4 regions of the Hominisplanchenecus sp. genome follow, and region 4 is predicted to be linked to each of the others. Evidence: predicted binding sites of a transcription regulator. Region 4 holds the regulator's gene; each other region holds the start of a gene.
The links. Region 4 encodes Rex, which represses fermentation and respiration genes when NADH is low (regulators of the CRP and FNR family bind a similar motif). Its sites were predicted from a motif close to ATTGTTAANTANTTAACAAT; they were not measured.
Positions count from the first base shown of each region.

Region 1 (3,169 bases), on a different contig from region 4:
CAGGAAATCAATCTCTTTCTGCATCAGATATCCAACAACTGCGGTATCTACATATTCGGTAACACCTACGTTAGAGCAGTGTGCTCTGTGAGCAGTACCAAATGCATCGTTTACGAACACATCACACAGAGATGCCAGATCTTTACTGAATGCTTCGCCATTTTTGGTTTCTTCAGCACGGTAACGAGTGTTTTCAAGCAGAACAACTTCACCGTCTTTCATAGCTTCTACAGCTGCTTTTGCGTTCGGTCCTACGACTTCCGGATCAGCTGCAAATTTTACTTCCTGACCAAGCAGTTCAGAGAGACGTACTGCTACCGGTGCCAGAGACAGTTCCGGTTTCGGTTCTCCCTTTGGTTTGCCCAGATGAGAGCAAAGGATTACTTTTCCGCCGTCCGCGATCAGTTTTTTGATAGTTGGCAGAGCTGCTACGAGACGGTTTTCGTCTGTGATCTTGCCATCTTTCAGAGGTACGTTAAAGTCACAGCGAACCAGGACTCTTTTGCCTTTTACGTTGATATCATCAACCGACTTTTTATTAAGCATTCTTATTTCCTCCTTGTATCATACATACGGATTTTCTAATGTGCATCCTTGCGGAGCCGCTTATTTAGCCGCAGAGTCTTCTCCGACTAAGATAAAAAGGGCCCGGTCCAAAAGACCGGACCCAGATAGGTCTTCTTTGTCTGATTTAACAGATTATGCTAATTCAGAGAAGTATTTGATTGTTCTTACCATCTGAGATGTGTAAGAGTTTTCGTTGTCATACCAAGAAACAACCTGTACTTCTGTTGTACCGTTGTCCAGAGGCAGAACCATTGTCTGAGTAGCATCAAACAGAGAACCATATCTCATACCAACGATATCGCTGGATACGATTTCGTCTTCGTTGTATCCGTAAGATTCTGTAGCAGATGCTTTCATCTTAGCGTTGATTTCGTCTACAGTTACTGTTCCTTCAACAACTGCTGTCAGGATTGTAGTAGAACCTGTAGGGGTCGGTACACGCTGTGCAGAACCGATCAGTTTGCCGTTCAGTTCCGGAATAACCAGACCGATAGCTTTTGCAGCACCTGTGCTGTTCGGAACGATGTTTACTGCTGCTGCACGGGATCTTCTCAGATCGCCTTTTCTCTGAGGTCCGTCCAGAGTCATCTGATCACCTGTGTAAGCATGGATTGTTACCATGATACCGGATTTGATCGGAGCCAGTTCGTTCAGAGCTTTAGCCATTGGTGCCAGACAGTTTGTTGTACAAGAAGCTGCAGAAATGATCTGATCCTCAGCTTTCAGTGTCTCATGGTTTACATTGTAAACGATAGTCGGAAGGTCATTGCCTGCTGGTGCAGAGATAACAACTTTACGAGCACCTGCATTGATATGAGCCTGAGCCTTTTCTTTGGATGTGTAGAATCCAGAGCACTCCAGAACTACGTCAACACCCAGCTCGCCCCATGGGCAGTTGTTTGCATCCGGGAAAGCGTAGATCTTGATCTCTTTTCCGTCAACTGTGATGGAATCTTCACCTGCTGATACTGTGTCTGCCAGTGCATATTTACCCTGTGATGAATCGTATTTTAACAGGTGTGCCAGCATTTTTGGGGAAGTCAGATCGTTGATAGCTACTACTTCATATCCTTCTGCGCCAAACATCTGTCTGAATGCAAGACGTCCGATACGTCCAAAACCATTAATTGCTACTTTTACTGCCATGATTAATTTCCTCCTATTATGTTAAATAGTATGATTGCGGTCTTTATTGTTAAAGATTCCACAACTTTCTTCTATTCTACCTAATTTCTGTAAAAAGTTCAAGTATAATTTCAACGAATTTCTCTGGACATTTGTGTTTTATTCTCATAAACTGGTAACAGAGAGAAAAATCAGGTGTTTTTTCCTGAATTTTGCCGTATTTTGAAAGGAGTTTTTATTTTATGAGATCCGATTTTCATCTTCATTCCTCTTTTTCCGCCGATTCCGACGCCCCGATGCGGGATATGGTCGAAAAGGGTATCTCTCTTGGACTGTCTGCCATGTGTTTCACAGAGCACATGGACTATGACTATATTGACGAAGGGATGGTCTTCGAAGCTGATATTCCTTCTTATTGCAAGACGCTTACCTCCCTCAAAGAAGAGTATGAGCACAAGATTGAATTATTATTCGGCCTCGAACTCGGTCTGCAGCCTTATCTGAAGGAGCGCTGCGAATCTCTTGTAAAGAATTGGGATTTTGATTTTGTGATTGGATCATCCCATGTGGTAAACGGACAGGATCCCTACTATCCTGCTTTTTTTGAGGGACGCACCGAAAAAGAGTCTTATATTTCTTATTTTGAATCGATCATTGAGAATCTGCATACCATGTCCTGCTTTGATGTCTACGGCCATATTGATTATGTCGTCCGCTACGGTCCAAATAAAAATCAGTTCTATTCTTATAAAGAATACAGTGACTGGCTGGATGAGATCATCCGTCTTCTGATCGATAAAGGACTTGGCATGGAGATCAATACCGGAGGCTATGCAGCCGGACTTGGACACCCGAACCCGCACGAAGATATCCTGAAACGTTACCGCGAACTTGGCGGCGAGATCGTCACCATCGGATCAGATGCACATGCCCCAAAACGTATTGCGGCTGATTTTGACCGTGCCTGTTCGATATTAAAAAAATGCGGCTTCCGTTATCATGCGATATTCCGCAAACGAAAGCCGACTTTTGAACCGCTGTGCTGACAATTTGTATGGCATATTTTATACTTAGATAATCGTACCGCCGCCCAGCACGTATCCGTCTTCATAGAGCACCACTGCCTGTCCCGGCGTGATCGCGTGCTGTGGCTCTTCAAAGGTACAGGTAATCTCATCTTCTCCGGTCCGCTTTACATGGCAGTATGCCCCTTTGTGATTGTAGCGGATCTTTGCAAATACATGATCTTCTTCCTGAATATCTTCCCTTGCCATGAAATTTAAATGGTTGGCACGAAGAACCGTCTGACAGGCCTGGGCACGGTTTCCGATCACCACTTCGTTTGTCTGTGGTCGGATCTCTGTGACAAAAGCCCTCTCTCCAAGTGAAATTCCCAGACCCTTTCGCTGTCCGACCGTATAATGGATGATCCCTTTGTGTCTTCCGAGAATTTTCCCGTCCGGTGTCACAAAATTGC
Region 1 covers NZ_JBKVNQ010000012.1:20,302-23,470, reverse strand. Annotated here, with positions in the region: gene ACLTL4_RS02995 (phosphoglycerate kinase) at 1-546, opposite strand, end outside; gene gap (type I glyceraldehyde-3-phosphate dehydrogenase) at 700-1,713, opposite strand; gene ACLTL4_RS02985 (histidinol-phosphatase HisJ family protein) at 1,935-2,738, shown strand; partial or broken gene mnmA (tRNA 2-thiouridine(34) synthase MnmA) at 2,763-3,169, opposite strand, start outside.
Region 1: a site for Rex is predicted at 1,759-1,778, ahead of gap (type I glyceraldehyde-3-phosphate dehydrogenase). Genes of this name have one in related genera too.

Region 2 (3,169 bases), on a different contig from region 4:
ACCAGTCCGGCAATACGTCCAACTGCCTGAACACCTCGTCTGGAGCAGTCGCTCACAAGAATGACCGTATCAACTTTTGGCAAAATGCCACGGCTGATATGCTCCATTCCTGCTTCGTTATCTACGACCATGTATTTGTAGTTCGGTGTCAGTTTCTGTACCTGTGCCTGAAGCAGACCATTTACAAAACAGTAGCATCCTTTGCCCTGTGTCCTGCCCATGACGAGCATATCATAGTCATCTTCTTCGACCAGGCAGCGATTCATCATGATCTCTGCATAGTCTGCTTTTGACATACTTGGCGGGATCGGGCTTTTTGCACTGTTCGCTGCATTTTCAATCTGCTCACGAACTTCACCGAGTGTCATCTCCACTTCAACGCCAAGTACTTCGTTTAAGTTGGAATTGGCATCTGCATCTACTGCAAGAACCGGTGTTTTCCCCTTCTCACAAAGATACTGTATCAAAAGCCCGCACAGCGTTGTCTTTCCCACGCCGCCTTTTCCTGCAACGGCTATTACCTGTGCCATAAATATTTCCTCCTGTTGCCTGTCTCTTTATACCAGTGTACGCAGACCGGAACGATTGATGATTTCAGAAACATCTTTCCATTTGTTCAGAGCATACAGATGGATGCCCTCAACGCCCAGTGCACGGTATGTATCGATCTGTCTGATCGTGTATTCGATACCTTCTTCTTTGAATTCTGCGATTTTCTTATCATAGAATAAATCAAAAGGTTTGCCCTCTGCATCTTTTGCTGCAAATGGATTTGGAAACAGCCAGTGTCTGGAGATCAGTCTGGAAAGTTCACGATCCATTACACAGCCGTTACGTGACAGTGCCATATTGATCGTAGCTGCCTGATCCAGAATTGGCATAACTCCTACGTCTACCGGCATGGTAACACCTGCTTTTCGGATTGCATCCAGCCAGTATTTGAACTGTTCCATATCCCAGCAGAGCTGTGTCATGATGTAGTCTGCACCATTGTCCTGTTTCTGTTTCAGAACAGCGATATCTGCTTCCAGGCTTCTGCAGGAAATGTGGCCTTCCGGTGAACCTGCTACTGCGATTTCGAATTTATCGCCGTACTGGTCACGGACAAATTTCACCAGGTCGGTAGCGTAATCGAAATCTCCCATGGTGCTTGTCTCACCCATCGGGAAGTCGCCGCGCAGTGCCAGCATATGGTCAACCCCTTCTTCCAGGTACTGATCCAGCTGTTCTCTGATACCTTCTTTTGTATTTTTGATTACGGTGAAATGTGTTACAGGGATGGAACCTGCTTTCTTGATCATCTGACATACTTCACGGTTTGCTCCAACGTTTCCGCCGCCAGCTCCGTAAGTACAGGAAATGTATTCCGGTTTGAACTCCATCAGATGTTCGATCGTTCCTGGCAGATTTGCCATACCTTTCTCTGTTTTTGGTGGGAATAATTCAAAAGAGAGAAGCTGTTTCTCTTTCATCTTTTCCGATAATTTCATAGTAACATACCTCCATTTTATTTTAATTTATTTGATAACTGCTAAGATTCCGTGCAGTTGATCTTCACAATACTGTTTGCAAGGTCTACCATTACGATAGTACCTTCCAGAACTTTCTGCTCGCCCATTACATCCGTAAGGGTGATTGTCTCTCCGTCAACATCGATCCTGCTTACAAATTCAAACAGTTTTGTCTCCGGATCCTGAGCTTTGTATACTGCTGCAAGACACATAATTCCGCCTCCTGTTAATTTTCTTTTACAGTGGCAAGTGCTACACTCAGATACAGGTTGCCTTTCTGGAATTCATCAACCGCTTTCCGTATCTGTTCCGCCGCTGTATCCATTCCGGCTTTCCGCAATTTGTCTGCCATCTGATCCAGTTCTGCTGCATGATGTTCATTATGCTGCAGCATATATGTTAAAAGTGCAATGTTTTCTTTTTTCGGATCATGTGACTCACAGCCGCTGCAGCCTTCCTGGCATACATCGTCGTGTGTATGTGCATGTCCGTGCTCATGACCATGAGGGCAAACATTGCCATTCTCATCTTTTATGATATGCACTGATATCTACTCCTTTCTGTACCTGCAAAATTACGCAAATACCCTTATATTGACAACATTATAACACAGCGTTTATGAATTCTCAACAAGAGATGATGTATTTTTTTTAATAATATCAGGGATATCGACGAAAGTATATCCTCTTCTAAAATTTACATCATATTCTCAAAAATCTGAAATAATATAGCTATAATCGCCACGATCAGGCAAACAATGATACGCACTCTGCTGTTTGCAGCATCTTTTTTTGTTTCCATATTTTCCTTTGATTTTATTTCCAGATAATCTGAAAAGTGTCCGGCATTATTTTTTGCCGTTTTTTTCTTTTTATGCGGTTTTTTATCACTGTCGTATTTTTTATGCAGTTCCATGTGGATTCCTTCCATCTGCGGAAGCACATAGTTTTCCGTCTGAAATCGTTTATCATCTTCAAAAAGATCTACTTCTTCCATTCCGGGCGGTCTGTTGAAATAAGCACACTGCGGACAGATCCCATCGTATTTATCATATTTGAAAAAAGTTTTACAACGTTTGCACTGCATCTGCATCCCTCCGTTTCCACTCAGCTAAAAAGAAAAAGCCTGTTGATTCCATGATAAGACATTATCGTGAAATCAGCAAGCTTTTTGCGTTTTTCTTACGCAAGCATCATTCTGTCATTTGCAAATTCTCCGCCGCTTGCCTGTTCAAACTTGGCAAGCAGATCGCTGACCTGAAGGTTTTTCTTTTCTTCTCCGGCCACATCATAAATAATCCGGCCTTCATGCATCATGATCAGACGGTTTCCAAGACGGATCGCATCTTTCATGTTATGTGTTACCATCATGGCTGTCAGATGATGCTCCGCAATGATCTTTTCGGTAAGTGCCAGTACTTTTGCAGCCGTTTTCGGATCCAGTGCTGCGGTATGCTCATCCAGCAGAAGCAGCTGCGGTTTCTGAAGAGAAGCCATCAGAAGTGTCAGTGCCTGACGCTGACCGCCGGAAAGCAGACCGACTTTGCTTGTCATACGGTCTTCCAGCCCAAGATCCAGGGCTTTTAACTGTTCTTTATAAAATACCTGCTCATCTTTTCCGATTGCCCATTTCAATCCACGCTTTTTACCGCGGCGGTA
Region 2 covers NZ_JBKVNQ010000020.1:31,514-34,682, forward strand. Annotated here, with positions in the region: gene ACLTL4_RS04490 (AAA family ATPase) at 1-530, opposite strand, end outside; gene ACLTL4_RS04495 (methylenetetrahydrofolate reductase) at 558-1,490, opposite strand; gene ACLTL4_RS04500 (CooT family nickel-binding protein) at 1,532-1,723, opposite strand; gene ACLTL4_RS04505 (cobalt transporter) at 1,738-2,055, opposite strand; gene ACLTL4_RS04510 (hypothetical protein) at 2,208-2,597, opposite strand; gene ACLTL4_RS04515 (ABC transporter ATP-binding protein) at 2,693-3,169, opposite strand, start outside.
Region 2: a site for Rex is predicted at 2,104-2,123, ahead of ACLTL4_RS04505 (cobalt transporter). Genes of this name have one in related genera too.

Region 3 (3,169 bases), on a different contig from region 4:
GTTCGGTTCCGGTGAAGGTCCCATGTTTTCCAGTGTATGCAGGAAACGGTAATCATTCTTTGTTACCATAGAACGTCCGTCCATACCCATACCTGCTACTTCCAGAGTTGCCCATACCGGGTCACCGGAGAACAGCTGGTTGTAAGAAGCGATTCTTGCGAATTTTACCATACGGAATTTCATAACCATATGGTCGATCAGTTCCTGAGCTTCTTTTTCAGTCAGGATGCCTGCTGCAATATCTTTCTCAATATAAATATCAAGGAAAGTAGAAATACGTCCGACACTCATAGCTGCACCGTTCTGTGTCTTGATGGCAGCCAGATATCCGAAGTACAGCCACTGAACTGCTTCTTTTGCATTCTTAGCCGGCTCGGAAATATCATATCCATAGGACTGTGCCATTTCTTTCATTTCCTGCAGTGCACGAACCTGGTCTGCGATCTCTTCACGCAGCTGGAAGTCACCACGACGCATACCCTGACGGTTTGTAGCAGTAAAATCTGCTTTCTTTTTCTCAATCAGGTAATCGATACCGTACAGAGCCACACGACGGTAGTCACCTACGATACGTCCGCGTCCGTAAGTATCCGGAAGACCGGTCAGGATCTTGTTATGACGTGCTTTTAACATTTCCGGTGTATAGATATCAAATACACCCTGGTTATGTGTTTTATGGTATTTGGTAAAGATCTCATGAAGCTGTGGATTTGGTTTATATCCATACATTTCACAGGATTTCTCAGCCATCTTGATTCCGCCGTATGGCATAAATGCACGTTTCAGCGGCTTGTCTGTCTGCAGACCGACAACCTGCTCCATATCTTTCATGCTGTCATCAATATAAGCAGCTCCATATGCAGTGATGCCTGTTACAACATCAGTCTCCATATCAAGGACACCGCCCTTTGCTCTCTCTTCTTTCTGAAGTTCAGATACTTTTCCCCACAGACGATTTGTTGCCTCTGTAGGTCCCTCCAGGAAAGAATCATCTCCGTCATATGGTGTGTAGTTGTTCTGAATAAAATCGCGGACGTCTACGCCTTCTTTCCAGAGTCTTCCAGCGAAACCATCCCACTGTTTAAAATCCTTCATGTTTTCTATCTTCCTTTCTCTGTGATTTTGTGTTTCTATGTTTTGTCGCTTTCATCTTAACATAGCACAAGATGTAGTGCAAGTATTTTGTTAAATACATAACAAACGTTGCCGTTCTTTTTTCTGTACAATTTTCCTTTGAGAAACCATTCTGAAAAATATAACAGAAGCATTTTCTTTCAGACATAAAAAACTGCCTCTCGTTTTCACGATAACGCAGTTTCTTTTTTCTTTTATTCTGCTGCCGTCTCACCGGCTGCTTCGGTTACTGTACTTTCAGCAGAAGTCTCTGCTGCAGTTTCTTCTGTCGTTTTTTCTGTTGTCTCTGTGGACGCTTCACTTGAAGTTTCTGTCTCAGCATTTAAACCGTTCATGTAATGATCCAGTGCATCTGTTTTCATTTCATATGTATGAGACGCATCTTTCTGAACATTCTGGTATACTGAGAAACCAATCCAGCCAACAAGAGCAACCAGCACGATAATGCCCACTATTTTCCAGAGCAGTAACTCTCTTTTTTCTTTTTTCTGAAGCTTTTCGCGTTTCTGCTTTTCTTCTTTGTAGCGATCCACTTTTGCCTGACTCATGTCTTTCACTCCTTATATATAGTTTCTTAATAGTATGATGTGGGTGTCAAAAGTCCCCAACTATGATGCCTACGGATTGTTCCGTGCGTTGCACTCCCACAATCCTTTCTAGCATCATAGTATACACTATTTTAAAAACTTATGCAACTACGATAATTCCACCATCGTTTGCATACATGGTGCTGACACCTGCGGTATTGACCAGGATCACATCTTTAAACGGCAGCCTCTTTATGATCTCCTCTTTTACCATCTCTGCCCTCTGCGGACAATTACAGTGAGCGATCCCAACCATACGCTCCTGTGGATCGGATGATTTTTTCTCCTCGATTGAATTGACCATTTTTACAAGAGCTTTCTTCATGCCTCTTGCCTGATCCAGCTGAATAATCGTGCCTTCGTCTGTTGATCCCATGACCGGTTTGATCTTCAGTGCAGTCGCTACCAGAGCCTTTACGGTACCGAGACGGCCGTTTTTACGAAGGGTGTCCAGATTTTCCAGGACAAACCAGGTATCCTGTGAGAGAATATAAGCCTCTGTCTGTTCTACAACTTCTTCAAAAGAAAGTCCCTTCTCTTCCAGCTCCTGGATTTTCAGTCCGATCAGCGTCTCACCAACAGATGCCGAGCAGGAATTGAATACATAAACTTTTGCATCCGGATGATCCTCCAGATAGAGATTTTTACCAAGAACTGCACTGTTGTAAGATCCACTCAGTTTTTCTGAAAGCGTCACTGCATAAACATGATCTGCATCACAGTCGTAGGCATCACGATATATTTCCGGTGATGGGCAGGAAGATTTCGGACAGTTTGGGCACTCCGCTACTTTTTTTAAAAACTCTGCCTGGTTGAAATGTTCCTCATCATCCTGTACAATATACTCATCCACCTGCAGTGTCAGCGGTGCAGACACAAAATTGCCGCTCTTTTTCATCTCATCTGTCAGCTCCCCACAGCTGTCGATCACTACTCTGAAACTCATCTATAAATCCTCCATATTAAATTCCGCTTATTCAAATCTATACAGAAATGTGCATCGCCGCAGTATGAAAATAAAAGTGCTGCGATGTTCACAAGCCAGACCTTCTGTAGATTTTCACAGAATTTTTATCTTCTATTGATATGGTATGAATGTCAAAATTCAAGTCGAACGCACGTGAGACTTGGTGCGTGATTCTGGTCAGCGAAAGCTGACATATTCTTCTCAGAATCACTGCACATTCTCGCGGAGCGTTTATCTCAGTCGGAGATTGTACTCCCACTGAGAAAGACTTGTTATTACTCACCACTTGCAGAAGTGGGAGTCTTCTCGACTGAGATAAATCTTAACACTCACATCATGTTATCTGGTTTTTAATACTACATTCTACTATAACACATATCACATATTTTGCAATGCTTTTCTTCTTTTCTTTTTCGGTTTTTTCCGCTATACTGAAAAATACACGGACCATATCACCAAAATCCTGTATATGTCCGCTTTC
Region 3 covers NZ_JBKVNQ010000066.1:2,165-5,333, forward strand. Annotated here, with positions in the region: gene pflB (formate C-acetyltransferase) at 1-1,095, opposite strand, end outside; gene ACLTL4_RS09490 (hypothetical protein) at 1,329-1,682, opposite strand; gene ACLTL4_RS09495 (DegV family protein) at 1,822-2,667, opposite strand.
Region 3: a site for Rex is predicted at 1,182-1,201, ahead of pflB (formate C-acetyltransferase). Genes of this name have one in related genera too.

Region 4 (3,169 bases):
TTGGTTTCCGGGTGGATCGCTTCGTGCATGATCCGAAAATTTTCTGCAATGGCATCCATGTCGATCTCGGCACAGACACGGCTGTATTTACTGCTCATCATGTTTCAAGTCCTTCCTGTATTGTTTTTTGTAACCGTTGCTTTCGTTACTTCCATTTATTTTTATCGTCTGCATCTGCCAGAACCCGGATCAGTCCCTCCACCAGATCATTTGCTGTCATACTTCGCTTTCCGTATTTTTGTGCGGCCGCATCGCCGGCACATCCATGCAGAAAAACAGCAAGTTTTGCAGCTTCAAATAACGTCATCCCCTGTGCGGTAAGCCCGGCAAATACGCCGGTCAGCACATCGCCGGAACCGGCAGTTGCCATGCCGCTGTTCCCGGAAGTGTTGATGTAGGATTCGCTGCCGTTGCTGACAACGGTTCCGGCATCCTTTAAGACACAAATCACATGTTGTTCTTTCGCAAAGATTTCGGCACTTGCGATCAGATCCTCTGAAATATCGGAAATGGTTGATCTGCACAGTCTTGCCATCTCCCCAAGATGTGGTGTCACAGCTACCGGCATGGAATATCCATCAAGGGAAAGGTTATGGCGTGCCACAAGATTCAAAGCATCGGCATCAAGAATGACCGGAATATCCGCATGTTCCAGTACATAATTCAGGATGTCAAGCTTTTGTGCTTCCATGCCGATGCCGGGACCTACTGCAACCACATCAGCCCACGCAAGCAGGTTTTCAAGTTCTCTCTTCCAGTTGGAATGGATGCAGCTTACCACTGCTTCCGGGATAGACTGAAAAAGGGCGGACTGATTGTGTTCGTCTGTGTAGATGCGAACATAACCGGCTCCGCTTCGATACGCTGCACGTGCACTTAAGATTGCAGCACCGCACATGTCCCGGCTCCCGGCGATCAGAAGAACTTTGCCGCAGGAACCTTTGTTTTCTGTGGCAAGTCGCTCTGGCAGCCGCCTTAAATCCATACTGTCATAGCAGACGTAAGATTTCCGGCATTTCGGAAGGCTTTCTTTTGTAATACCGATCTGACGTACACGTACCTCTTTGGTACAGGCACGCCCTTTTCCGATATAATGCCCCGGTTGCTCAAAAGCAAATGTCACTGTCAGGTCAGCCTTTACGGCAATCCCCCGTATCACACCCGTGTTTCCGTCAATGCCGGAAGGAATATCGACAGACAGTACAAAAGCAGGACTCTCATTGATCCGCCCGATTGCGTCCCGGTAGCTGCCTTCGATGTCACGCGAAAGACCGATTCCAAACAGTGCATCTACTATAACAGTATATTCATTTATTTCCGGGTTACTACAAAAAGTTATCCCATATTTCTCACAGATTTCTTTCTGATGGCGTGTCTGATCCGTGCAGGACTGCTCTTTTCCGACAAACCAGATGGAAACCGGTACCTGATCCAGAAACAAAAGTCTGGCGATGGCAAATCCGTCTCCACCGTTATTGCCTGAACCACAGATGACCAGAACGCGGTCAAGTGCAGCACCGCTTCGGTACAGTTCATCGACACACGCAAGTGCCGCACGCTCCATCAGTACACAGGATGGAACGCCGAACCCTTCTATGGTATTCTGGTCACATGTTTTCATGTCTTCTTTTGATAACAAGATCCTCATATGCGATATACCTCCTGTCTGCCCGTCCAAATGGAATATACAGTTTTCTTTTTTCTTTCTCTGCGTTCTTTTTATTTATGTTCTCTGCTGTAGCGGCTGATATTGTAAGACAGCTGCATCAGGCTTTCCGAAAGATGTACGTTTTCGATGATCACATCTTCCGGCAGATGAAGATCCGTATGGGCAAAATTCCAGATTGCACGGATGCCGTGATCCACCAGAAAGACTGCCATTTCCTTTGCATACTGCTTCGGAAGTGTCAGGGCTGCGATCTGAATGTCATGCTCCTGCAAAAAAGCAGGAAGCTCGTCTGTCATACGGATCACAATTCCTCTGACTGCAACGCCTTTCAGCTTTGGATTTACATCGAACAGCCCTTTGACCAGAAAACCGTTTTTTTCAAATTTTACATAATTTGCAAGAGCCTGTCCGAGATTTCCGGCACCGATGATGATCATATTGTAATCCTGATCCAGTCCCAGGATCTTCCCGATCTCCGTATGTAAATGTTTTACATTATAACCATATCCCTGCTGGCCGAATCCACCGAAATTATTGAGATCCTGCCGGATCTGGGATGCTGTTACCTGCATGCGTTCGCTCAGCTCGCCGGATGAGATCCGCTCCGTACCGGATTCCAGCAGCTCACCGAGATAACGGTAATACCGTGGCAGTCTTTTGATGACTGCTCTTGAAATTTCTTTCTCTTCCACTTGCATACCTCCCTGTCAAATGCTGTTGTATAGTAACGTAAAAGACGGGCACACAAGATCCCTGCCATGTCCGCCGCAGGTTTTGTGTACCCTCTTTGATTTTTAGAGCTGTACGGTTACAAAAATATCATAGATTGATTTGATCGCACGCTCGAAATCCTGATTGCTCACACCGATGATGATGTTCATCTCACTGGAACCCTGATCGATCATCTTGACATTGATACTTGCATGTGCCAGTGCGGAAAAAATACGTCCCGCTGTTCCACGCTGAGATTTCATGCCACGACCTACGACTGCGATCAGTGCCAGATCAGATTCCAGATTGACAGAATCCGGATTGACAGCACGGTGGATACCGGCCAGTACCTTCTGCTCGGTCTCTTCGAATTCGGACTGATGTACGAATACCGTCATGGTATCGATTCCGGAAGGCATATGCTCGATGGAGATACCATTGTCTTCGAATACGGTCAGGACTTTGCGGCAGAATCCGATTTCGGAGTTCATCATATCTTTTTCGATGTTGATGGCTGCAAATCCTTTCTTTCCGGCAATACCGGTGATCGTATAACGCGGTTTTCTGCAGGTACTTTCAACGATCAGCGTACCAGGATCCTGAGGACGGTTGGTATTGCGGATGTTGATCGGGATACCTTCCTGTCTTACCGGGAAGATGGCTTCTTCATGAAGCACGGTAGCACCCATGTATGCCAGCTCGCGAAGCTCTACATAAGTGATAGTATCGATCACTTTCGGATTTTTGATGATACGTGGATCTGTGATCAGGAAACCGGATACATCGGTC
Region 4 covers NZ_JBKVNQ010000101.1:2,034-5,202, forward strand. Annotated here, with positions in the region: gene alr (alanine racemase) at 1-101, opposite strand, end outside; gene ACLTL4_RS10875 (bifunctional ADP-dependent NAD(P)H-hydrate dehydratase/NAD(P)H-hydrate epimerase) at 146-1,648, opposite strand; gene ACLTL4_RS10880 (redox-sensing transcriptional repressor Rex) at 1,720-2,361, opposite strand; partial or broken gene ACLTL4_RS10885 (ACT domain-containing protein) at 2,464-3,169, opposite strand, start outside.